2 regions of the Bacillus sp. AL-1R genome follow, and region 2 is predicted to be linked to the other one. Evidence: a T-box and tRNA genes for the amino acid it is inferred to sense, from the RefSeq annotation. Region 2 holds a T-box; the other holds one or more tRNA genes.

Region 1 (2,764 bases), 1.5 Mb from region 2:
TTTTTTTCATTAATCATCACTCCTTTTGTAGAATATATGCTTGTCCACACAACCAATATTCCTACTAGGAGCTTGGATTCATATATTTTTTAGCAAAAAAAAAGAAGTGTGAAACACACCTCTGTAAACATTATTTTTTAGAAGGTAAATTTTTAATTGTTAATGTGTACATACCAACCGTTATTAAAATAAAAATTAATGTTTGGAATGGAATCGTTATATTCAGTAATCCTAGCAATAAATAGATAACGGTAGGAAGTGTTAAGCTATACGAAACCATTGCAAAGCGTTGTCTAAAAGGCAAGTGCTTAGTCGATTTAAATAAACCTGTTAAAAACGCTAACAATATAGCAACTATAAATATGAAGATACAAGATCCTAAATAAAATAGGAAAAATAATGCGATTAAAAATACCGGAAGAGCTTCATTTATATTTTTAATAAATTTTGAAACGTCTGCTTTGTGTATTTCAGTAGAGTTTAATGAAGGGTAGGGATAATCTTGCTCACCTTTATCATTTTTAATAACGACTCTATTTTTTAACACAACAACAGCAAACTGTTCATTTTTTAATTTTGAAGGTATGACTGTTTCATTTGGATAGATAGCATATTTATATTCACCGATGTTTCGTTCAAACGGCGTATTATCGTTAATTGTTAAAGCTCCTTTGTTTAAAGAAATTGATTGAATATTATCCTTTAGCAAATCAGAAACATTGTTCACTTGAAGCTTCACATTTTTTTCAAATGAAAAGAAACCCGGAAGAGTATATAAAATTGCTAGTAGGAATAGAAAAAAGATTGTTTTACCGATTTTTTGGAGTCTATATCTTGATATTGTTTTTGGAGAGAATAAACTAAACCAAAATTGTTTAAATAGATTCATAAACTCATCCTTTCTTATTTAATGTTATTTCACTTCCCGAAATTTATTATGTAACTTTCGGGCTATTTTGTATATTATAATCTTTTTTTTGTAATTGAATAGAAAACTTTTTCATTAAAAAAGATATGAGTAAAAGAGAATGAAAAGGTTTATTAATCAAATTTAAGTTTGGTCTAAATGTTGGATCAAAAACTAATAAATCGTTAATATAAATTAATAATGAAAAAAATAATTAAAAGTATTGACGTTTAGTTTGAAACATGATAAATTAAATATTGTCTTAAGGACAACATTAATTATTCCGCAGTAGCTCAGTGGTAGAGCACTCGGCTGTTAACCGAGTGGTCGTAGGTTCGAACCCTACCTGCGGAGCCATTTATATAGTTTGGCGGTGTAGCTCAGCTGGCTAGAGCGTACGGTTCATACCCGTGAGGTCGTGGGTTCGACTCCCTCCGCCGCTACCAATAATTTATTATGGAGTAATACCCAAGTCCGGCTGAAGGGATCGGTCTTGAAAACCGACAGGGGTGTAACAGCCCGCGGGGGTTCGAATCCCTCTTACTCCTTATTTAGTGAAAAAAGTCTTCAACATTTTTGTTGAAGACTTTTTTCGTTTGATTGTTAAATAATAAAGATGAAATTTTTCTTCCAGGAATTAATGTTTTTTACTTTCTTTTCCTTTTCTCGAGCATTACTGTTGAAATCTTTCTGTATATTTGATAAGTTTAAATTGAAATTCACTATTATCTTTGGGAGGAAATTAAAAATGTCAAAATTTGAATTACCACAATTACCTTATGCTTATGATGCATTAGAGCCACACTTTGATAAAGAAACAATGAATATTCATCACACTCGTCACCACAATACATATGTAACAAACTTAAACGCTGCTTTAGAAGGGAAAGAAGTAGCTGCTTCTTCAATTGAAGAATTAATTTCAAACTTAGATGCACTTCCAGAAGGAATCCGTACAGCAGTACGTAACAATGGTGGTGGACATGCTAACCATAGCTTATTCTGGACATTATTAACTCCAGAAGGTACAGGTACTCCAGTTGGTGAAGTTGCTGAAGCAATTAACGCTAAATTCGGTAGCCTAGATGAGTTTAAAGCTGCTTTCACTCAAGCTGCATTAACTCGTTTTGGTTCTGGTTGGGCTTGGTTAGTAGTAAACAATGGTGAGTTAGAAGTGACTAGCACTGCTAACCAAGATTCACCATTAATGGAAGGTAAAACTCCTATCTTAGGTTTAGATGTATGGGAGCATGCTTACTACTTAAACTACCAAAACAAACGTCCTGACTACGTTGGTGCATTCTGGAATGTAGTTAACTGGGAAAAAGTAGAAGAATTATACCAAGCTGCTAAATAATTTATAAAAAATGAACACTACTTAATTTATTTAAGTAGTGTTTTTTTATGGCTAAAAAAAGGATAAATTTTCATTTACTCGGAAAACTAGTTCATGAGACAAAGGAGAGTTTATTATGAGTAAGTGGAAATTTTTATTAGGTGATGTAGATTTAAATAAAGACTTAATTCTTTTACTGAGTGTTAGTGGATTGTTTACTTTAGCGACAGCTTTATCTAGCACATTTGTAAATGTTTATTTGTGGAAGCAATCAAATAATTATTTACCAATTGCTTCATACCAATTTTCGATTGCTTTTTTCCAAGCTATTACATTCGTAATTGCAGGAAGATTAGCTAAAACAATTGATCGAGTTTTCATTTTAAGGGCTGGTATTTCTTTTTTAGCAATATTCTACATAGTTGTTTTACTTTTTGAAACGAAGACATTATTAGCAACAATTTTGATTGGGGCAATCTTAGGAATTGGGAATGGATGTTACTATTTAGCTTTTAATTTAT
Region 2 (21,740 bases):
GGTTGCAAGACCGCGAGGTGGAGCTAATCCCATAAAACTATTCTCAGTTCGGATTGTAGGCTGCAACTCGCCTACATGAAGCCGGAATCACTAGTAATCGCGGATCAGCATGCCGCGGTGAATACGTTCCCGGGCCTTGTACACACCGCCCGTCACACCACGAGAGTTTGTAACACCCGAAGTCGGTGGGGTAACCTTTTAGGGGCCAGCCGCCTAAGGTGGGACAGATGATTGGGGTGAAGTCGTAACAAGGTAGCCGTATCGGAAGGTGCGGCTGGATCACCTCCTTTCTATGGAGACATCATGAACCGATGGTTCATGTATGAAATGTTTCTTCATTGTTTTGTTTAGTTTTGAGAGTTCACTCTCAACATTTGTACCTTGAAAACTAGATAATGTCATTCATTAAACTGCGTAAGTTTAATTCAATTAGTTTTAAAATTAGTTAAGTTAGAAAGGGCGCACGGTGGATGCCTTGGCACTAGGAGTCGATGAAGGACGGGACTAACACCGATATGCTTCGGGGAGCTGTAAGTAAGCTTTGATCCGGAGATTTCCGAATGGGGGAACCCACTACTCGTAATGGAGTAGTATCTTTACCTGAATACATAGGGTACTGAGGACAGACCCAGGGAACTGAAACATCTAAGTACCTGGAGGAATAGAAAGCAATAGCGATTTCCCAAGTAGCGGCGAGCGAAAAGGAAGATAGCCCAAACCAAGAGGCTTGCCTCTTGGGGTTGTAGGACACTCTATACGGAGTTACAAAGGAACGGGGTAAATGAAGTGACCTGGAAAGGTCCGTCGAAGAAGGTAAAAACCCTGTAGTTGAAACCTCGTTCCCTCTTGAGTGGATCCTGAGTACGGCGGAACACGTGAAATTCCGTCGGAATCTGGGAGGACCATCTCCCAAGGCTAAATACTACCTAGTGACCGATAGTGAACCAGTACCGTGAGGGAAAGGTGAAAAGCACCCCGGAAGGGGAGTGAAAGAGAACCTGAAACCGTGTGCTTACAAATAGTCAGAGCTCGTTAACGAGTGATGGCGTGCCTTTTGTAGAATGAACCGGCGAGTTACGATCCCGTGCAAGGTTAAGTTGAAGAGACGGAGCCGCAGCGAAAGCGAGTCTGAATAGGGCGATTTAGTACGTGGTCGTAGACCCGAAACCGAGTGATCTACCCATGTCCAGGATGAAGTTCAGGTAACACTGAATGGAGGTCCGAACCCACGCACGTTGAAAAGTGCGGGGATGAGGTGTGGGTAGCGGAGAAATTCCAATCGAACTCGGAGATAGCTGGTTCTCCCCGAAATAGCTTTAGGGCTAGCCTTATGTGTTAGAGTCTTGGAGGTAGAGCACTGATTGGACTAGGGGCCCCCAACGGGTTACCGAATTCAGTCAAACTCCGAATGCCAATGACTTATCCATAGGAGTCAGACTACGAGTGATAAGATCCGTGGTCAAGAGGGAAACAGCCCAGACCGCCAGCTAAGGTCCCAAAGTATACGTTAAGTGGAAAAGGATGTGGAGTTGCTTAGACAACCAGGATGTTGGCTTAGAAGCAGCCACCATTTAAAGAGTGCGTAATAGCTCACTGGTCGAGTGACTCTGCGCCGAAAATGTAACGGGGCTAAACGTATCACCGAAGCTGCGGATTGATACCATATGGTATCAGTGGTAGGGGAGCGTTCTAAGGGCGTTGAAGCTAGATCGTAAGGACTGGTGGAGCGCTTAGAAGTGAGAATGCCGGTATGAGTAGCGAAAGACGGGTGAGAATCCCGTCCACCGTATGCCTAAGGTTTCCTGGGGAAGGCTCGTCCTCCCAGGGTTAGTCAGGACCTAAGCCGAGGCCGACAGGCGTAGGCGATGGACAACAGGTTGATATTCCTGTACCACCTCATTTCCGTTTGAGCGATGGAGGGACGCAGAAAGATAGGGTAAGCGCGCTGCTGGATATGCGCGTCCAAGCAATTAGGCTGATGTGTAGGCAAATCCGCACATCGTAAGGCTGAGTTGTGATGGCGAGGGAAATATAGTACCGAAGTTCCTGATTCTACGCTGCCAAGAAAAGCTTCTAGCGAGGAAATAGGTGCCTGTACCGCAAACCGACACAGGTAGGCGAGGAGAGAATCCTAAGGTGAGCGAGAGAACTATGGTTAAGGAACTCGGCAAAATGACCCCGTAACTTCGGGAGAAGGGGTGCTCTTTTGGGTGTATGCCCGGGAGAGCCGCAGTGAAAAGGCCCAAGCGACTGTTTAGCAAAAACACAGGTCTCTGCGAAGCCGCAAGGCGAAGTATAGGGGCTGACGCCTGCCCGGTGCTGGAAGGTTAAGAGGAGGGGTTATCCCTTACGGGAGAAGCTCTGAATTGAAGCCCCAGTAAACGGCGGCCGTAACTATAACGGTCCTAAGGTAGCGAAATTCCTTGTCGGGTAAGTTCCGACCCGCACGAAAGGCGTAACGATTTGGGCACTGTCTCAACCATAGACTCGGTGAAATTATAGTACCTGTGAAGATGCAGGTTACCCGCGACAGGACGGAAAGACCCCGTGGAGCTTTACTGCAGCTTGATATTGAATTTTGGTACAGCTTGTACAGGATAGGTAGGAGCCTGAGAAGCCGGAGCGCTAGCTTCGGTGGAGGCGTCGGTGGGATACTACCCTGGCTGTATTGAAATTCTAACCTAGAGCCGTGATCCGGCTCGGAGACAGTGTCAGGTGGGCAGTTTGACTGGGGCGGTCGCCTCCTAAAGAGTAACGGAGGCGCCCAAAGGTTCCCTCAGAATGGTTGGAAATCATTCGAAGAGTGTAAAGGCATAAGGGAGCTTGACTGCGAGACCTACAAGTCGAGCAGGGACGAAAGTCGGGCTTAGTGATCCGGTGGTTCCGCATGGAAGGGCCATCGCTCAACGGATAAAAGCTACCCCGGGGATAACAGGCTTATCTCCCCCAAGAGTCCACATCGACGGGGAGGTTTGGCACCTCGATGTCGGCTCATCGCATCCTGGGGCTGTAGTCGGTCCCAAGGGTTGGGCTGTTCGCCCATTAAAGCGGTACGCGAGCTGGGTTCAGAACGTCGTGAGACAGTTCGGTCCCTATCCGTCGTGGGCGCAGGAAATTTGAGAGGAGCTGTCCTTAGTACGAGAGGACCGGGATGGACACACCGCTGGTGTACCAGTTGTTCTGCCAAGAGCATGGCTGGGTAGCTATGTGTGGAAGGGATAAGTGCTGAAAGCATCTAAGCATGAAGCCCCCCTCAAGATGAGATTTCCCATAGCGTTAAGCTAGTAAGACCCCTGAGAGACGATCAGGTTGATAGGTCAGAGGTGGAAGCGTGGTGACACGTGGAGCTGACTGATACTAATCGGTCGAGGACTTAACTAACAAGTTTGATAATGACATTATCTAGTTTTGAGGGTACGAAGTACAACTCAAATACAAATCAGGTGATTATTGCGAAGAGGTCACACCCGTTCCCATACCGAACACGGCAGTTAAGCTCTTCAGCGTCGATGGTAGTTGGGGGTTTCCCCCTGTGAGAGTAGAACGTCGCCTGGTAAAAAAAAGCATCAGCTATTTGGCTGATGCTTTTTTTGCGTTATAAAGATTATTAGTTAATATATTGATTTAAGTGAAAAAATAATATTTTGTTCATTCTTTATTCATATTTTAATTGTAAATTTTAAAGGTAATGTAGATAAAAAATAGTAAGTATAAGGAGTAAAGATATGAAAGAAGAAACTAATTTAAATAAAAAAAATGATTGGAGAAATTTTATTTCTTTAATAAAAAATGCTAATCCTCCTAAATGGTTGTTCGCAATAGGCTTATTATTAAGTGTAGCTACTACTTTAGTAGGATTACTATTACCTTTGCTTACAAAAAAATTTGTAGATGGTTTTTCATTAGCATCCTTAAGTACAGGGCAAATAGCTATATTTATTGCAGTACTAATAATACAGGCTATTTCATCAGCAGCTTCTATTTATCTGCTTAGCCGGGTAGGGAACACAGTTGTTGCAAATGTTAGACACCGATTGTGGAAGAAAATGATTGTACTCCCAATATCTTATTTTGATGAGACCCAGACCGGAGATAATGTTAGTCGCGTTACGAATGATACAGCAGTTTTAAAAGGACTAATAACAGAGCATATTACTAACTTTTTAACAGGGATCATTTCAATTATTGGATCTTTTATATTACTACTAGTATTAGATTGGAAAATGACTTTAGTAACTTTTAGCATTATTCCTGTCATTGCTTTAATATTTATCCCTATTGGAAAGCAAATGTCAAAGTTATCAAAAGCAACTCAAGATGAAACGGCAAAATTCACATCATTAATAAACCAAGTTTTTTCAGAGATTAGATTAGTAAAGGTTTCGAATGCAGAAACAACCGAAATTTCAAACGGAGACAAGGGAATTATAAATTTATTATCTTTCGGTATAAAGGAAGGGAAATTACATTCTTTCATTGGACCAATTGTTTCCTTAGTAATGATGCTTATTTTAGTAGTTATTATTGGATACGGTGGGGTCAGAGTCTCATCAGGTGCAATAACTGCAGGAGCTTTAGTAGCCTATATATTATATTTATTCCAAATTATTTTCCCAGTAACACAAATTACACATTTCTTTACGGAGCTTCAAAAAACAAAAGGTGCTACTGAAAGAATGATTAGTATATTAGAGTTAGATGAAGAAGACTATCAAACTGGAAAAAAAGAAGTTGATATGAGTTTACCAATTAATATTAATAAGTTACATTTTGCGTATAAGGAAGAAGAGTTGTTAACTAATCTTAATTTTGTGATCCCTCCAGGTAAGGTAACGGCTATTGTTGGTCCAAGTGGAAGCGGAAAGACCACATTATTTTCACTTATTGAAAGATTTTATCCTCCAAAAAGTGGAGATATAACGATTGGGAATAATTCAATTAATAGCTTCAATTTAGAGAGCTGGAGAAAACAAATAGGTTATGTTGCTCAAGAAAGTCCTTTAATTGTCGGTACAATTAGAGATAACATTTGCTATGGAATTAAAAGAGAAATACCTGATAAAGAGCTGACTTATGTATCACGTATGGCATACGTGGATCAATTTGTAAATGACTTACCCGATGGTTATGATACGGAGGTTGGAGAACGAGGTATAAAACTATCTGGTGGGCAAAGACAAAGAATAGGGATTGCGAGAGCTTTACTAAGAAACCCTAAGTTGTTAATGCTGGATGAGGCAACTTCCAATCTTGATAGTAGGTCGGAGTTAGTTGTACAAAATGCACTTTCCAATTTAATGAAAGGAAGAACTACTTTAATTATTGCCCATCGTCTTTCCACAGTTATCGATGCGGATCAAATTGTATTTTTAGACAATGGAAAAGTAACTGGTATTGGAACACATGATGAATTGTATAAAAACCATATAATGTACAGGGAATTTGCTAATCAGCAATTAAGAGTAAATAGTGCAGTGTAATAATATTGAGGGAAGGTGTTTTTATGGCCAGTATTTTAATCGTAGATGATGATCCACATATCCGAAAACTGTTAAACGTATTACTTAAAGAAGAAGGTTTTATTGTTTTTGAGGCTACAAATGGTATTGAAGCACTTAGTGTTTTTGAAAGTAACAAAATAGATATGTTAATTATAGACTTAATGATGCCCAAAATGGATGGATTTGAGCTCTGTCGAGAAATACGCAATGAATATGATCTCCCGATAATTATGTTGACTGCAAAAGGTGAAACCGAACAAAAAGTTAGAGGGTTTAAGTTAGGAACTGATGACTATATCGTAAAACCATTTGAACCAGTCGAATTGGTTGTTCGAGTAAAAGCTTTGTTAAGAAGAGCAAAAATATCTTCATCCCAAATTGTTCAAATAGGAAATTTAACGATAGATCACGGTAATTACAAAGTCCTAAACAATAACCAAGTGGTCAACATGCCATTGAAGGAATTAGAGCTTTTATATACTTTGGCGAGTTCTTTAGGAAGAACTTATTCAAGGGAACAGTTAATTGAAAACATTTGGGGGTTCGATTATGCAGGGGATGAAAGAACTGTTGATGTTCATATAAAAAGATTAAGGGAAAGATTTCCTGAGAAAAAATTTGGTTTTAAAATTTCTACTGTATGGGGTTTAGGGTATCGAATGGAGTTATTAAAATGAAAGTACTAAAAAAAATTAGAGATATTATAGGGGCTATATTATTATTAACGACTGCAATAACGCTAGGAAGCGTGATTGTTCACTATTCTACTTATTACTTATATGAACATCAACTCACAAATTTATCGAATTTAACGAAACAAATTATAAGTACTTTTTTAACTTTTCTACTGTTAATGCTCGGAGGTGCAATATTCGGTAGAATGTTCCATCATCCAAAGCAAATGAAAATGGTAAAAGAAATAATGCAGGCAATTCGAAGTATTTCAAGAGGAGAGTTTAATGTATCAGTGGATCTTGAAAAATTTAGGAATGCATTTGGTGGTGAAATTGGTCAGATAATAGATAGCTTTAACCATATGGCAAAAAATTTAAATCAAATGGAAAACATGCGACAGGAGTTTATTTCTAATGTTTCACATGAAATTCAATCTCCTTTAACATCTATTAAAGGTTTTGCTAAAGTATTACAAAATGAAAGTTTGCCATTAGAAGAACGAAAACAATATTTAAATATAATTGAGTATGAAAGTACAAGATTATCGAAGCTAAGTGATAACCTACTAAAGCTAACTTCACTAGAGTCACAAAACCAACCAATAGAAAAGAATAATTTTTCGTTAAATAGCCAACTTATGTACGCATTGATAAGCTGCGAACCCCAAATAATAGAAAAGAATATCAATATGCATGTTAACTTTGGTAAAATTGACATTATTGGAGACGAAGCTCTTTTAAATCAAGTTTGGATGAATTTAATTATAAACAGTATAAAATTTACTCCTAACAATGGAGATATATTTATATCTGCCGTTCAAGATAATGACAAGGTGGTTATACAAATTCAAGATACTGGAATTGGTATTTCCGAAGAAGATCGGGTGCATATATTTGAAAGGTTTTATAAAGCAGATAAATCAAGAGACAGAACAACCGGCGGTAATGGATTAGGTTTATCTATCGTAAAGAAAATTGTTGATATGCATAACGGAATAGTTTACGTAGAAAGTGAGCTTGGCAAAGGATCACTATTTGTAGTTGAATTACCTTTAATCGCGGTGTAATGTTTCTTTATTATAGTAATTAGAGCTTAGTAAAGTTAACGTCTCTTTTACTATAATAAGAAACATTATCTTTTTTTATGATAAAGTTATTGCAATCGTAAAAGAATAATGGTATATTATTAAACGTTGTCACATTAAAACAATAGATGAGGCAAGAAAATAACATAAAAAAGTTATTGACTAAACAAACTTGAATGTGTTATTATAATATAAGTCGCTAAGAAGTAAGCGGCGAAATGAACTTTGAAAACTAAACAAAACATGAAGTAAACGTCAATTATTAGTTTTTTGAGCAATACAAGATTTAAACTTAACTTTTATGGAGAGTTTGATCCTGGCTCAGGACGAACGCTGGCGGCGTGCCTAATACATGCAAGTCGAGCGGACTAATGGGAGCTTGCTCCCGTTAGTTAGCGGCGGACGGGTGAGTAACACGTGGGCAACCTACCTGTAAGACTGGGATAACTTCGGGAAACCGGAGCTAATACCGGATGACATTAAGGAACTCCTGTTCCTTAATTGAAAGATGGCTTTTAGCTATCACTTACAGATGGGCCCGCGGCGCATTAGCTAGTTGGTGAGGTAACGGCTCACCAAGGCGACGATGCGTAGCCGACCTGAGAGGGTGATCGGCCACACTGGGACTGAGACACGGCCCAGACTCCTACGGGAGGCAGCAGTAGGGAATCTTCCGCAATGGACGAAAGTCTGACGGAGCAACGCCGCGTGAGCGATGAAGGCCTTCGGGTCGTAAAGCTCTGTTGTTAGGGAAGAACAAGTGCTAGTTGAATAAGCTGGCACCTTGACGGTACCTAACCAGAAAGCCACGGCTAACTACGTGCCAGCAGCCGCGGTAATACGTAGGTGGCAAGCGTTGTCCGGAATTATTGGGCGTAAAGCGCGCGCAGGCGGTTTCTTAAGTCTGATGTGAAAGCCCCCGGCTCAACCGGGGAGGGTCATTGGAAACTGGGAAACTTGAGTGCAGAAGAGGAAAGTGGAATTCCAAGTGTAGCGGTGAAATGCGTAGAGATTTGGAGGAACACCAGTGGCGAAGGCGACTTTCTGGTCTGTAACTGACGCTGAGGCGCGAAAGCGTGGGGAGCAAACAGGATTAGATACCCTGGTAGTCCACGCCGTAAACGATGAGTGCTAAGTGTTAGAGGGTTTCCGCCCTTTAGTGCTGAAGTTAACGCATTAAGCACTCCGCCTGGGGAGTACGGTCGCAAGACTGAAACTCAAAGGAATTGACGGGGGCCCGCACAAGTGGTGGAGCATGTGGTTTAATTCGAAGCAACGCGAAGAACCTTACCAGGTCTTGACATCCTCTGACAACCCTAGAGATAGGGCTTTCCCTTCGGGGACAGAGTGACAGGTGGTGCATGGTTGTCGTCAGCTCGTGTCGTGAGATGTTGGGTTAAGTCCCGCAACGAGCGCAACCCTTGATCTTAGTTGCCAGCATTCAGTTGGGCACTCTAAGGTGACTGCCGGTGACAAACCGGAGGAAGGTGGGGATGACGTCAAATCATCATGCCCCTTATGACCTGGGCTACACACGTGCTACAATGGATAGTACAAAGGGTTGCAAGACCGCGAGGTGGAGCTAATCCCATAAAACTATTCTCAGTTCGGATTGTAGGCTGCAACTCGCCTACATGAAGCCGGAATCACTAGTAATCGCGGATCAGCATGCCGCGGTGAATACGTTCCCGGGCCTTGTACACACCGCCCGTCACACCACGAGAGTTTGTAACACCCGAAGTCGGTGGGGTAACCTTTTAGGGGCCAGCCGCCTAAGGTGGGACAGATGATTGGGGTGAAGTCGTAACAAGGTAGCCGTATCGGAAGGTGCGGCTGGATCACCTCCTTTCTATGGAGACATCATGAACCGACGGTTCATGTATGAAATGTTTCTTCATTGTTTTGTTTAGTTTTGAGAGTTCACTCTCAACATTTGTACCTTGAAAACTAGATAATGTCATTCATTAAACTGCGTAAGTTTAATTCAATTAGTTTTAAAATTAGTTAAGTTAGAAAGGGCGCACGGTGGATGCCTTGGCACTAGGAGTCGATGAAGGACGGGACTAACACCGATATGCTTCGGGGAGCTGTAAGTAAGCTTTGATCCGGAGATTTCCGAATGGGGGAACCCACTACTCGTAATGGAGTAGTATCTTTACCTGAATACATAGGGTACTGAGGACAGACCCAGGGAACTGAAACATCTAAGTACCTGGAGGAATAGAAAGCAATAGCGATTTCCCAAGTAGCGGCGAGCGAAAAGGAAGATAGCCCAAACCAAGAGGCTTGCCTCTTGGGGTTGTAGGACACTCTATACGGAGTTACAAAGGAACGGGGTAAATGAAGCGACCTGGAAAGGTCCGTCGAAGAAGGTAAAAACCCTGTAGTTGAAACCTCGTTCCCTCTTGAGTGGATCCTGAGTACGGCGGAACACGTGAAATTCCGTCGGAATCTGGGAGGACCATCTCCCAAGGCTAAATACTACCTAGTGACCGATAGTGAACCAGTACCGTGAGGGAAAGGTGAAAAGCACCCCGGAAGGGGAGTGAAAGAGAACCTGAAACCGTGTGCTTACAAATAGTCAGAGCTCGTTAACGAGTGATGGCGTGCCTTTTGTAGAATGAACCGGCGAGTTACGATCCCGTGCAAGGTTAAGTTGAAGAGACGGAGCCGCAGCGAAAGCGAGTCTGAATAGGGCGATTTAGTACGTGGTCGTAGACCCGAAACCGAGTGATCTACCCATGTCCAGGATGAAGTTCAGGTAACACTGAATGGAGGTCCGAACCCACGCACGTTGAAAAGTGCGGGGATGAGGTGTGGGTAGCGGAGAAATTCCAATCGAACTCGGAGATAGCTGGTTCTCCCCGAAATAGCTTTAGGGCTAGCCTTATGTGTTAGAGTCTTGGAGGTAGAGCACTGATTGGACTAGGGGCCCCCAACGGGTTACCGAATTCAGTCAAACTCCGAATGCCAATGACTTATCCATAGGAGTCAGACTACGAGTGATAAGATCCGTGGTCAAGAGGGAAACAGCCCAGACCGCCAGCTAAGGTCCCAAAGTATACGTTAAGTGGAAAAGGATGTGGAGTTGCTTAGACAACCAGGATGTTGGCTTAGAAGCAGCCACCATTTAAAGAGTGCGTAATAGCTCACTGGTCGAGTGACTCTGCGCCGAAAATGTAACGGGGCTAAACGTATCACCGAAGCTGCGGATTGATACCATATGGTATCAGTGGTAGGGGAGCGTTCTAAGGGCGTTGAAGCTAGATCGTAAGGACTGGTGGAGCGCTTAGAAGTGAGAATGCCGGTATGAGTAGCGAAAGACGGGTGAGAATCCCGTCCACCGTATGCCTAAGGTTTCCTGGGGAAGGCTCGTCCTCCCAGGGTTAGTCAGGACCTAAGCCGAGGCCGACAGGCGTAGGCGATGGACAACAGGTTGATATTCCTGTACCACCTCATTTCCGTTTGAGCGATGGAGGGACGCAGAAAGATAGGGTAAGCGCGCTGCTGGATATGCGCGTCCAAGCAATTAGGCTGATGTGTAGGCAAATCCGCACATCGTAAGGCTGAGTTGTGATGGCGAGGGAAATATAGTACCGAAGTTCCTGATTCTACGCTGCCAAGAAAAGCTTCTAGCGAGGAAATAGGTGCCTGTACCGCAAACCGACACAGGTAGGCGAGGAGAGAATCCTAAGGTGAGCGAGAGAACTATGGTTAAGGAACTCGGCAAAATGACCCCGTAACTTCGGGAGAAGGGGTGCTCTTTTGGGTGTATGCCCGGGAGAGCCGCAGTGAAAAGGCCCAAGCGACTGTTTAGCAAAAACACAGGTCTCTGCGAAGCCGCAAGGCGAAGTATAGGGGCTGACGCCTGCCCGGTGCTGGAAGGTTAAGAGGAGGGGTTATCCCTTACGGGAGAAGCTCTGAATTGAAGCCCCAGTAAACGGCGGCCGTAACTATAACGGTCCTAAGGTAGCGAAATTCCTTGTCGGGTAAGTTCCGACCCGCACGAAAGGCGTAACGATTTGGGCACTGTCTCAACCATAGACTCGGTGAAATTATAGTACCTGTGAAGATGCAGGTTACCCGCGACAGGACGGAAAGACCCCGTGGAGCTTTACTGCAGCTTGATATTGAATTTTGGTACAGCTTGTACAGGATAGGTAGGAGCCTGAGAAGCCGGAGCGCTAGCTTCGGTGGAGGCGTCGGTGGGATACTACCCTGGCTGTATTGAAATTCTAACCTAGAGCCGTGATCCGGCTCGGAGACAGTGTCAGGTGGGCAGTTTGACTGGGGCGGTCGCCTCCTAAAGAGTAACGGAGGCGCCCAAAGGTTCCCTCAGAATGGTTGGAAATCATTCGAAGAGTGTAAAGGCATAAGGGAGCTTGACTGCGAGACCTACAAGTCGAGCAGGGACGAAAGTCGGGCTTAGTGATCCGGTGGTTCCGCATGGAAGGGCCATCGCTCAACGGATAAAAGCTACCCCGGGGATAACAGGCTTATCTCCCCCAAGAGTCCACATCGACGGGGAGGTTTGGCACCTCGATGTCGGCTCATCGCATCCTGGGGCTGTAGTCGGTCCCAAGGGTTGGGCTGTTCGCCCATTAAAGCGGTACGCGAGCTGGGTTCAGAACGTCGTGAGACAGTTCGGTCCCTATCCGTCGTGGGCGCAGGAAATTTGAGAGGAGCTGTCCTTAGTACGAGAGGACCGGGATGGACACACCGCTGGTGTACCAGTTGTTCTGCCAAGAGCATGGCTGGGTAGCTATGTGTGGAAGGGATAAGTGCTGAAAGCATCTAAGCATGAAGCCCCCCTCAAGATGAGATTTCCCATAGCGTTAAGCTAGTAAGACCCCTGAGAGACGATCAGGTTGATAGGTCAGAGGTGGAAGCGTGGTGACACGTGGAGCTGACTGATACTAATCGGTCGAGGACTTAACTAACAAGTTTGATGATGACATTATCTAGTTTTGAGGGTACGAAGTACAACTCAGGTATAATCAGGTGATTATTGCGAAGAGGTCACACCCGTTCCCATACCGAACACGGCAGTTAAGCTCTTCAGCGTCGATGGTAGTTGGGGGTTTCCCCCTGTGAGAGTAGAACGTCGCCTGGTAACAAAAAACATCAGCCAAATAGCTGATGTTTTTTTGTTTTATTATGTAGTTAAAAAATGATGAATTAAATAAGGGATTTTTTGTTCTGTTATTGTTAAAAATTGGTTTATCAAAGGATAATCATCTGTAGAATAGGTCTGTATAAGTTCACACCACCAGTCAGTTTCATAGCGACAAATCATGCTCAAGTTATATAAAAGTAGATAATGGTATAGAATTTCAGGTAACAATAAAAGCGCTTCCTTTTGTGATTTTAGAAAATAACTTTGATTTAATATATTAAAATAAAATGGTGGTTTACTTAAAATTTTATCAGGAAAATTTGATTTAATTTTAATTTGTTTTTGATTATGTTCAACGATTAAAATATCTATAGAAGCTTGCTTTGATTGAAGAAATGAAATAAAACGTTCTGAAGTAAAATGGTAGGATGACAAAATTTTTTCGGGTAGAGTAATGACATCCTGATCGACAGTAGTTGGAAGAAACAAATTTCCTTTTTTAGTAATTTTAAGGATTTTGTTTAATTCAGGTATTGATTGTAAAAGTTGAAGCATTGTAAATTTTTCATTTTCTAAATTATTTATGTTAAATAATAATTTAGAGGCATGGGTAAATAATCCATTTTTTTGAATTTTAACTTCGTCTTCAACAAAAGAATATCCTACTTTTTTTATTTTCCTTGAGGTAACACCGTGAGCCAGGATAGCAGTGTTACTTGGATAATCAGGATCTACGGTTAGGACGCAAGCCTTTAATAGCTGTACAAGCCCATAGAAGAGTAAAGTAGGTTTTACATTAATTTGAGAATTTTGTGCTGCGTGAAAATAACTTTTTCCATGCTCAATATAATATAAAAACGGATAAGCATTACGGAAAGCCTTAGTTTTTTGTTCCTTGGGATTATTTTGTTCGTATTTTGCTTGAAGATAGGTTTTTGAATATTGTGCAGAGCTAAAATAACATAACTCATCCCATACATTACTATACGAGTATAACATAAGAGAGGAACTCCTTATTAACTGAATATTTAAACATAATTTGACTTCCTTGACAGTGTTATATCCTATTGTTAATCTACTAATAATATTTATACGTGTATAGGGGGGCTTTTTTATGTGGGAATCAAAATTCGTAAAAGAAGGACTTACTTTTGATGATGTATTACTAGTTCCAGCGAAATCTGAAGTACTTCCAAATCAAGTTGATGTAAGTGTGAGATTAACTGAAAAAATTCAATTAAATATTCCATTAATCAGCGCAGGAATGGATACAGTTACAGAAGCAGATATGGCTATTGCAATGGCTAGACAAGGTGGATTAGGTATCATTCACAAGAATATGTCAATCGAAGAGCAAGCTGAACAAGTAGATAAAGTAAAGCGTTCTGAAAGTGGTGTAATCGATGATCCATTCTTCTTAACACCATCTCATAAAGTAGCAGATGCAGAATATTTAATGGGTAAATATCGTATTTCAGGTGTACCGATTGTAGATGATACAGAGAATAGAAAATTAGTTGGTATTTTAACAAATCGTGATTTACGTTTTATTCAAGATTATTCAATTGTTATTTCAGATGTTATGACAAAAGAAAATCTAGTAACTGCTCCTGTTGGAACTACACTGGCAGAAGCAGAAAAAATCCTTCAAAAACATAAAATCGAGAAGTTACCCCTAGTTAATGAAGACGGTACTTTAAAAGGCTTAATTACAATTAAGGATATTGAAAAAGTAATTGAGTTTCCAAACTCAGCAAAAGATCAACAAGGACGATTACTTGTAGGTGCAGCTGTAGGAGTAACAAAAGATGCACTACAACGTGTAGAGTTTTTAGTGAAAGCTAATGTCGATGTAATTGTTATTGATACAGCTCACGGTCACTCTAAAGGTGTTATTGAAAAAGTAAAAGAAATTAGAAGTCGATTCCCAGAATTAGCAATAATCGCTGGTAATGTTGCAACAGGCGAAGCAACTAAAGAACTTATTGAAGCTGGAGCAGATATCGTTAAAGTTGGTATTGGACCAGGTTCAATTTGTACTACTCGAGTTGTTGCTGGAGTTGGTGTTCCTCAACTAACTGCGGTTTATGATTGTGCTACTGTTGCTAGAGAGTACGGAGTTCCTATTATTGCAGATGGTGGTATTAAGTACTCTGGAGATATCGTTAAAGCTCTTGCAGCTGGTGGACATGTAGTTATGTTAGGTAGCATGTTTGCTGGTGTGCAAGAAAGCCCTGGTGAAACAGAAATCTTCCAAGGTAGACAATTTAAAGTATATCGCGGTATGGGTTCTGTTGGTGCAATGGAAAGAGGAAGTAAAGATCGTTATTTCCAAGAAGGCAATAAAAAACTAGTTCCTGAAGGTATTGAAGGACGTGTTCCATATAAAGGCCCATTAGCTGATACAGTTCACCAATTAATTGGAGGAATTAGAGCTGGTATGGGTTACTGTGGTACTGCAACACTAAATGAATTAAGAGATAATGCACAGTTTATACGTATGTCTGGTGCAGGATTACGTGAAAGTCATCCACATGACGTTCATATAACAAAAGAAGCACCAAATTACTCACTATAATAATTTAAGCAATGTACCTAGGGCAATTACAAGAAATTGTAGTTGCCTATTTTTTGGGAAATAATTGTGTTAAAATGAACAAGTGAGATAAAAGGTTGGAGGTAAAAAAGTGATTGGAAAGAAAATACTAACAAAGTTAATAATAATAGCATTAGCGATAACGATAATCATCCCAATGAATTTACGACCGGCTGCTGCAGAGGATGTTTTAGGCATTCAAGCTAAAGCTGCAATCTTAGTTGATGCAAATTCAGGGAAAATATTATATGAAAAAAATTCAAAAGCTCCATTACCGATAGCTAGTATGTCTAAAATGATGACAGAGTATCTAGTTAATGAGGCGGTAAAGAATGGGAAAATTTCTTGGGACGAGAAGGTAACGGTTTCAGATTATGCTCATAAAATCTCTCAAAACACTGGATTATCTAATGTACCACTTGAATTAGGTGGACAATATACAGTCAAAGAATTATACGAAGCAGCTGCAATTTATTCGGCAAATGGTGCGACAATAGCACTAGCAGAAAAAATTGGTGGATCTGAGAAAAATTTTGTTCAATTAATGAACGATAAAGCAAAGAAACTAGGCTTAGGAGACGTTAAATTTGTTAATGCTACTGGTTTAGTTAATAAAGACTTACAAGGTATGCAACCAGAAGGAACCGCTCTTTCTGATGAAAATATTATGTCAGCAAACGGTGTTGCAAAATTAGCATATAACCTAATCAAAACATATCCCGAAGTACTTCAAACTTCTTCAATTCCAAAGAAAATATTCCAAAAAGGTGGAAAATATCCTGTAAATATGGATAACTGGAACTGGATGTTACCAGGTTTAGTATTTCAATACCCAGGTATGGATGGATTAAAAACAGGTTCAACTGATTCAGCTGGCTTCTGTTTTACTGGTACTGCTAAAAGAGATGATCAACGTTATATTACTGTTGTAATGGGAGCAAATTCTTATAACTCTAGATTTAGTGAAACGGCTAAATTAATGGATTACGGATTTAGTAACTTTGAGAAAGTTACATTGCTAAAAAAAGGTGAGGCAGTAAAAGGAAGTAAAACTGTAAAAGTAGTTAAAGGTAAAGATAAAGAAGTAAAAGTAGTAGCAAAAGACGACGTTACACTAGCCGTAAAACGCGGTGAAGCTAAAAATTATAAACCAACAGTCCAATTATCAGGTAAATCAATTGATAAGAATGGCGATATTATTGCTCCAATTAAAAAAGGAACAAAGGTTGGACAAATAGTGGTTAAATCTTCAAAGAATGAAGATTTAGGTTTTATCAATACTAATAATCAATCGTATGATTTAGTAGTTGATAAAAGCGTTGATAAAGCAAACTGGTTAGTTTTATCGTTTAGAGGAATTGGGTCATTTTTTGGGAATTTATGGGATAGCATCATAAGTGGAATTGGTGGTTTATTCAAATAAATTTCTATATAAATATATCAGTAATTGTTAAGTTGTCATTTTTTCAGTAAAATAAAGGTAGGGTAACTTAACTAGGGGAAGAGAAATACTAAAATGTTACCAAGTAAGCTTTAATAATGGAGGGGCATAACAATGAATTTAACTGGAACAGAACGTGTAAAACGCGGCATGGCAGAAATGCAAAAAGGCGGCGTAATTATGGACGTAGTAAATGCTGAGCAAGCTAAAATTGCAGAAGCTGCTGGTGCAGTAGCAGTAATGGCATTAGAAAAGGTACCATCTGACATTCGTGCAGCTGGTGGAGTAGCTCGTATGGCTGATACAAGCATTACTGAGGAAATTCTTAACGCTGTTAGTATTCCAGTAATGGCTAAAGCTCGTATTGGACATATCGTTGAAGCGCGTGTTTTAGAAGCAATGGGAGTAGATTACATCGATGAGAGTGAAGTATTATCTCCAGCAGATGATATCTTCCATATTAATAAATCAGATTACACTGTTCCATTCGTTTGTGGTTGCCGTAACTTAGGTGAAGCACTTCGTCGTATTGGTGAAGGCGCATCTATGCTACGTACAAAAGGTGAACCAGGTACTGGAAACATTGTAGAAGCAGTACGTCACTTACGCCAAATTAACGGAGAAATCCGCAAAGTAGTTGGTTTATCTCGTGATGAATTAATGGTTGAAGCTAAAAACCTTGGCGCTCCATTCGAATTATTACTTCAAATTAAAGAGCTTGGTCGTTTACCAGTTGTTAACTTTGCAGCTGGCGGAGTAGCAACACCTGCAGACGCGGCTTTAATGATGGAATTAGGCGCTGACGGAGTATTCGTAGGATCTGGTATCTTCAAGTCAGAAAACCCTGAGAAATTTGCTCGTGCGATTGTACAAGCTACTACTCACTACCAAGATTACGAATTAATCGCTAACCTTTCTAAAAACTTAGGTCCTGCTATGAAAGGGATCGATATGAGACAACTTGCTGCAGCAGATCGTATGCAAGATCGTAGCATTTAAGTTGGTGAATTTATGAAAATAGGTGTATTAGCATTACAAGGTGCAGTTCAAGAACATATAAATGCAATTAAAGCATGTGGTGCTGAAGCTGTTATCGTAAAACGTGTAGAACATTTAGATGGACTTGATGGTATTGTATTACCTGGTGGAGAGAGCACAGCAATGCGTAAGTTGCTTGACCATGTCGGGTTATTAGAACCATTAAAAGAGAAAATCGAAAGTGGTTTACCAGCATTCGGTACATGCGCAGGCATGATCTTACTTTCAAAAGAGATTGCAAATGATGACACGGTGCATCTAGGAGTTATGGATATGGTAGCTGAACGTAATGCTTATGGCAGACAAGTGGATAGCTTTGAAGTAAACATACCGATTAAAGGAGTATGTGAAGACTACCCAGCTGTATTTATCAGAGCACCATTTATTCGTTCAGTATCAGGTGATGCAGAGGTTATTGCAGAACATGAAGGGAATATTGTAGCGGTTAGACAAAATCACATGTTAGCAGCATCTTTCCATCCAGAATTAACGAATGATTACCGTTTTATGAGTTACTTTGTAGAAATGGTTAAGGAAAAAAATGCAAATTTAAGTATGTAACTATTGAAAAAAGTAAAAGCTTATAGTAAATTATTATATAATTTAAATTGTCTAAAGCGATGAAAGAAAATAGTAGCAAGTTCTGAATTTATAGAGAGTCGGTGGTTGGTGCAAACCGATAATGAAGACTTGTGAATCCATTCTTGAGTGGGTTACGGAATGCTTTATAGCTAGTAAGTAACCACGGTACTATAGTCCGTTAACTATACTAAGGTGGAAGGATTATTTATTAATTCTTCAATTAGGGTGGCAACGCGGGTAGCTCTCGTCCCTTTTATGGGATGAGGGCTTTTTTGTATTTATTTTTATCGCTTTAGAAAAAAAGAATAGGAGGAATTAAAAATGTTAGACATTAAATTATTACGTAGCAATTTTGAAGATGTTAAAGCAAAACTTCAGTTACGTGGTGGCGACATAAGTTATATCGAAAAATTTGAAGACTTAGATTTAAATCGTAGAGAATTACTTGTTCAAGTTGAAGGTTTAAAAAGCCGACGTAATGAAGTGAGCCAAGAAATTAGTGTATTAAAGCGTGAGAAAAAAGATGCTGAGGCACTAATTGTTGAGATGAGAGAAGTTGGCGATAAAATTAAAAATCTAGATGAAGAGATTAGAACGTTAGAAGAGCAATTAGATGCAATTTTATTTACAATCCCGAATTTAGTTAGTGATTCAGTACCAGTTGGATTAACAGAGGATGATAATGTTGAAATTCGTAGAATAGGTGAAGTTCGTACATTTGATTTTGAACCAAAGCCACATTGGGATTTAGGTGTTGATTTAGATATTTTAGACTTTGAACGTGGAGCAAAAGTTACTGGTAGCCGATTTACTTTTTATAAAGGCTTAGGAGCTAGACTTGAACGTGCTTTAATCAGCTTTATGTTAGATCTTCATACAGAGGAGCATGGATACACTGAAGTACTACCTCCAAACCTTGTAAATCGTGCTAGCATGATCGGTACAGGACAACTACCAAAATTTGAAGAAGACGCATTTCGTGTCGAGAAAGAAGACTTTTTCTTAGTTCCTACAGCAGAAGTACCTGTAACAAATTATCACCGAGACGAAATTCTCGATGCTGCTCAATTACCGATTGCATATACTGCATATAGTGCATGTTTCCGTTCTGAGGCAGGTTCTGCTGGTCGCGATACACGAGGATTAATTCGCCAACATCAATTTAATAAAGTTGAACTAGTGCGCTTCGTAAAACCTGAAGATTCTTATATTGAGTTAGAAAAATTAACGGCTCAAGCTGAAAAAGTTCTTCAATTATTAGGATTACCATACCGTGTCATTACATTATGTGCTGGAGATATTGGATTTTCTTCTGCAAAAACGTATGACATTGAAGTTTGGTTACCAAGCTATGATGCATACAAAGAAATTTCTTCTTGTAGTAACTTTGAAGCGTTCCAAGCAAGAAGAGCGAATATACGCTTCAGACGTGATCCAAAAGCAAAACCAGAATTTGTTCATACATTAAACGGATCTGGTCTTGCAATTGGACGTACGGTTTCTGCTATTTTAGAAAACTACCAACAAGCGGATGGATCAGTTATTATTCCTGAAGTTCTTCGTCCGTATATGGGTGGAAAAGAAGTAATTAAATAAAATATAACGTGATTAAAAAACGCTGATATATCATGTATTTAACAGTTATACAGTGAATTTCTATAAACGTGAAACATTGTTTATGGGGCAGGGAAAATACTTTTTGTATTTCCTGCCCCATTTTTTTTACTATTTAATTCTTCAATTGTTCTACAAATTCCATAAAGTGAATTGGTTTAGGTCTTCAAGTTTTCTTTGTCCAAAAATGGGATAATACGATTTCTTATAAGGAGAAATCTATCGGAAAACAGTTAAAAAAGGACTAGCCATTAAATATAAGGCCAATCTTCTTTTTAATAAAGGTAGATAATACACCAAATAGATTTATAGATAAATGAAATTATCAGAAATATAGCTATTTGAGCAAAGGTGATTAAAATTAAAGTTAAAATTTTTGATTGTTTTTTGCTAAATGAGTATTTGTAATTAGGTTGAAAAAAACAATATAGCTATTAATATGCCAAAATAGAGAGTATTAATAATTAAGTGGTTATCTACATAAGCAGATCCTTTCAAGTCAATGGATTTTATTATATTTCTATAATTATAGGAAGTGTTAGTGGGGAAAAAATGTAATTAAATAACTAAAAAAAGCAGATGGTATTTAGAAATAACGCTTGTTCCATCTGCTTTTTATTTAGATAGTTTTAACATTCATTTTATAATTAGGTGTGTTCCATAATTCCATCCATTTTTTAATAGCTGATATTAAAATTACGAAACCTAAGACTAACATAATGATAGATAAGATACCATTTAGCATACTATAACCGGCTACATCATGGTTTAGATAAACATTTTTGATCATCCAGTATCCTGCATAATTTACAGTGATAAATAGATAGGCAAGAGGAATCAAACAAGTAAGCATATACCAACGTTTATCAGCTATCTTTAATAGTACAGTTGCCCCAATGATTAATCCAATAGAAGCCATTAATTGATTAGATACTCCAAATAATGCCCAGATTGATCCAATATCCCCTGAAAATAAGAGGTATCCCCACATAAAGCACGCTAACGCACTAGCAAAAATTGATCCTGGCAACCAATCTGTTTTCTTCAACGGTTTATAATATTCACCAAAGAAATCTTGAATTAAATATCGTGCTACTCGAGTACCAGCATCAATTGCCGTTAAAATAAATACGGCTTCGAACATAACGACAAACTGGAAGAAATACGATGCTAGGTGACTAAACCAAGGGATGGATGTAAATATGTATGTCATGCCAACCGCCAGTGTTACAGCTCCACCAGTACGCCCTTCTAAACTTAATCCAATTTCTTTACTAAGTTCCGGTAAGTGGACTACATTCATTCCTAACGTTTTAAAAACTTCCGGGGTTGAGTTAATTGCAAAGTAGTCTGCTGGCTGGAGTGCAGTAGCAGCGATTAAAGCCATAATTCCTACTAAACATTCAACTAACATAGCTCCAAAACCTACAACTTTTATATCACTCCATCGATCAAGCATTTTTGGAGTTGTACCTGAGCCCACAAATGCATGAAAACCTGAGATTGCCCCACATGCTATTGTAATAGAAATAAAAGGCCAGACTGGACCAGCTAAGATGGGGCCTCCGCCGTTAACAAATTTGGTTACAGTAGGAAACTGTATGGATGGGTTAATAATAAATACTCCAATGATGAGTGCAATAAATACACCTATTTTCATAAAACTACTTAAATAATCGCGGGGTGCCAGTAAAAGCCAGACTGGCAAAGCTGCAGCAAAAAACGCATAAATCGGTAATATGATTGCTAATGTGCGCGTATCAAATGTTAAAAAATCACCTAAAGCAGTTTCTTGAATAGTAGGTCCCATAAAGACCCCAACCATTAGTAGAATAAATCCAATTGTTGAAGCTATTTTTAAATTGCCAGTCTTTTTATATAGTAATCCCACACCCATGGCAATTGGTATTGTAATTCCAACTGCAAATGTTCCCCATGGATTATTTTCAAGTGCATGTAGAACAACCATGGAAAGTCCAGCCATTGTAATTGTAATAATAAAAAGCATGGCTAGTCCCGTACAAAAGCCTGCAACTGGTCCAAGCTCTTCCTTTGCTACTTCTGATAGCGACTTACCTTTCTTTCTCATTGAA

Evidence for each region. A T-box is a leader RNA that pairs with one kind of tRNA and senses whether it is charged. The one in region 2 lies ahead of serS (serine--tRNA ligase), so its partner is inferred to be a tRNA-Ser.
Region 1: it has a tRNA-Ser gene. The T-box ahead of serS (serine--tRNA ligase) is inferred to sense a tRNA for this amino acid. The anticodon was not compared.

What each region holds. Positions count from the first base shown of each region.
Region 1 is NZ_CP197469.1:2,953,630-2,956,393, reverse strand. Features, by position in the region: gene yqfZ (protein YqfZ) at 1-10, opposite strand, end outside; gene ACSBO6_RS14180 (DUF1189 domain-containing protein) at 131-889, opposite strand; tRNA gene ACSBO6_RS14175 (tRNA-Asn) at 1,190-1,264, shown strand; tRNA gene ACSBO6_RS14170 (tRNA-Met) at 1,277-1,353, shown strand; tRNA gene ACSBO6_RS14165 (tRNA-Ser) at 1,366-1,455, shown strand; gene ACSBO6_RS14160 (superoxide dismutase) at 1,656-2,264, shown strand; gene ACSBO6_RS14155 (MFS transporter) at 2,380-2,764, shown strand, end outside.
Region 2 is NZ_CP197469.1:4,426,923-4,448,662, reverse strand. Features, by position in the region: rRNA gene ACSBO6_RS21315 (16S ribosomal RNA) at 1-290, shown strand, start outside; rRNA gene ACSBO6_RS21310 (23S ribosomal RNA) at 444-3,381, shown strand; rRNA gene rrf (5S ribosomal RNA) at 3,440-3,555, shown strand; gene ACSBO6_RS21300 (ABC transporter ATP-binding protein) at 3,726-5,480, shown strand; gene ACSBO6_RS21295 (response regulator transcription factor) at 5,504-6,178, shown strand; gene ACSBO6_RS21290 (HAMP domain-containing sensor histidine kinase) at 6,175-7,242, shown strand; rRNA gene ACSBO6_RS21285 (16S ribosomal RNA) at 7,559-9,109, shown strand; rRNA gene ACSBO6_RS21280 (23S ribosomal RNA) at 9,263-12,200, shown strand; rRNA gene rrf (5S ribosomal RNA) at 12,258-12,373, shown strand; gene ACSBO6_RS21270 (YaaC family protein) at 12,416-13,375, opposite strand; gene guaB (IMP dehydrogenase) at 13,491-14,954, shown strand; gene ACSBO6_RS21260 (serine hydrolase) at 15,067-16,395, shown strand; gene pdxS (pyridoxal 5'-phosphate synthase lyase subunit PdxS) at 16,528-17,412, shown strand; gene pdxT (pyridoxal 5'-phosphate synthase glutaminase subunit PdxT) at 17,425-18,012, shown strand; T-box leader at 18,063-18,288, shown strand; gene serS (serine--tRNA ligase) at 18,355-19,629, shown strand; gene cstA (carbon starvation protein CstA) at 20,267-21,740, opposite strand, start outside.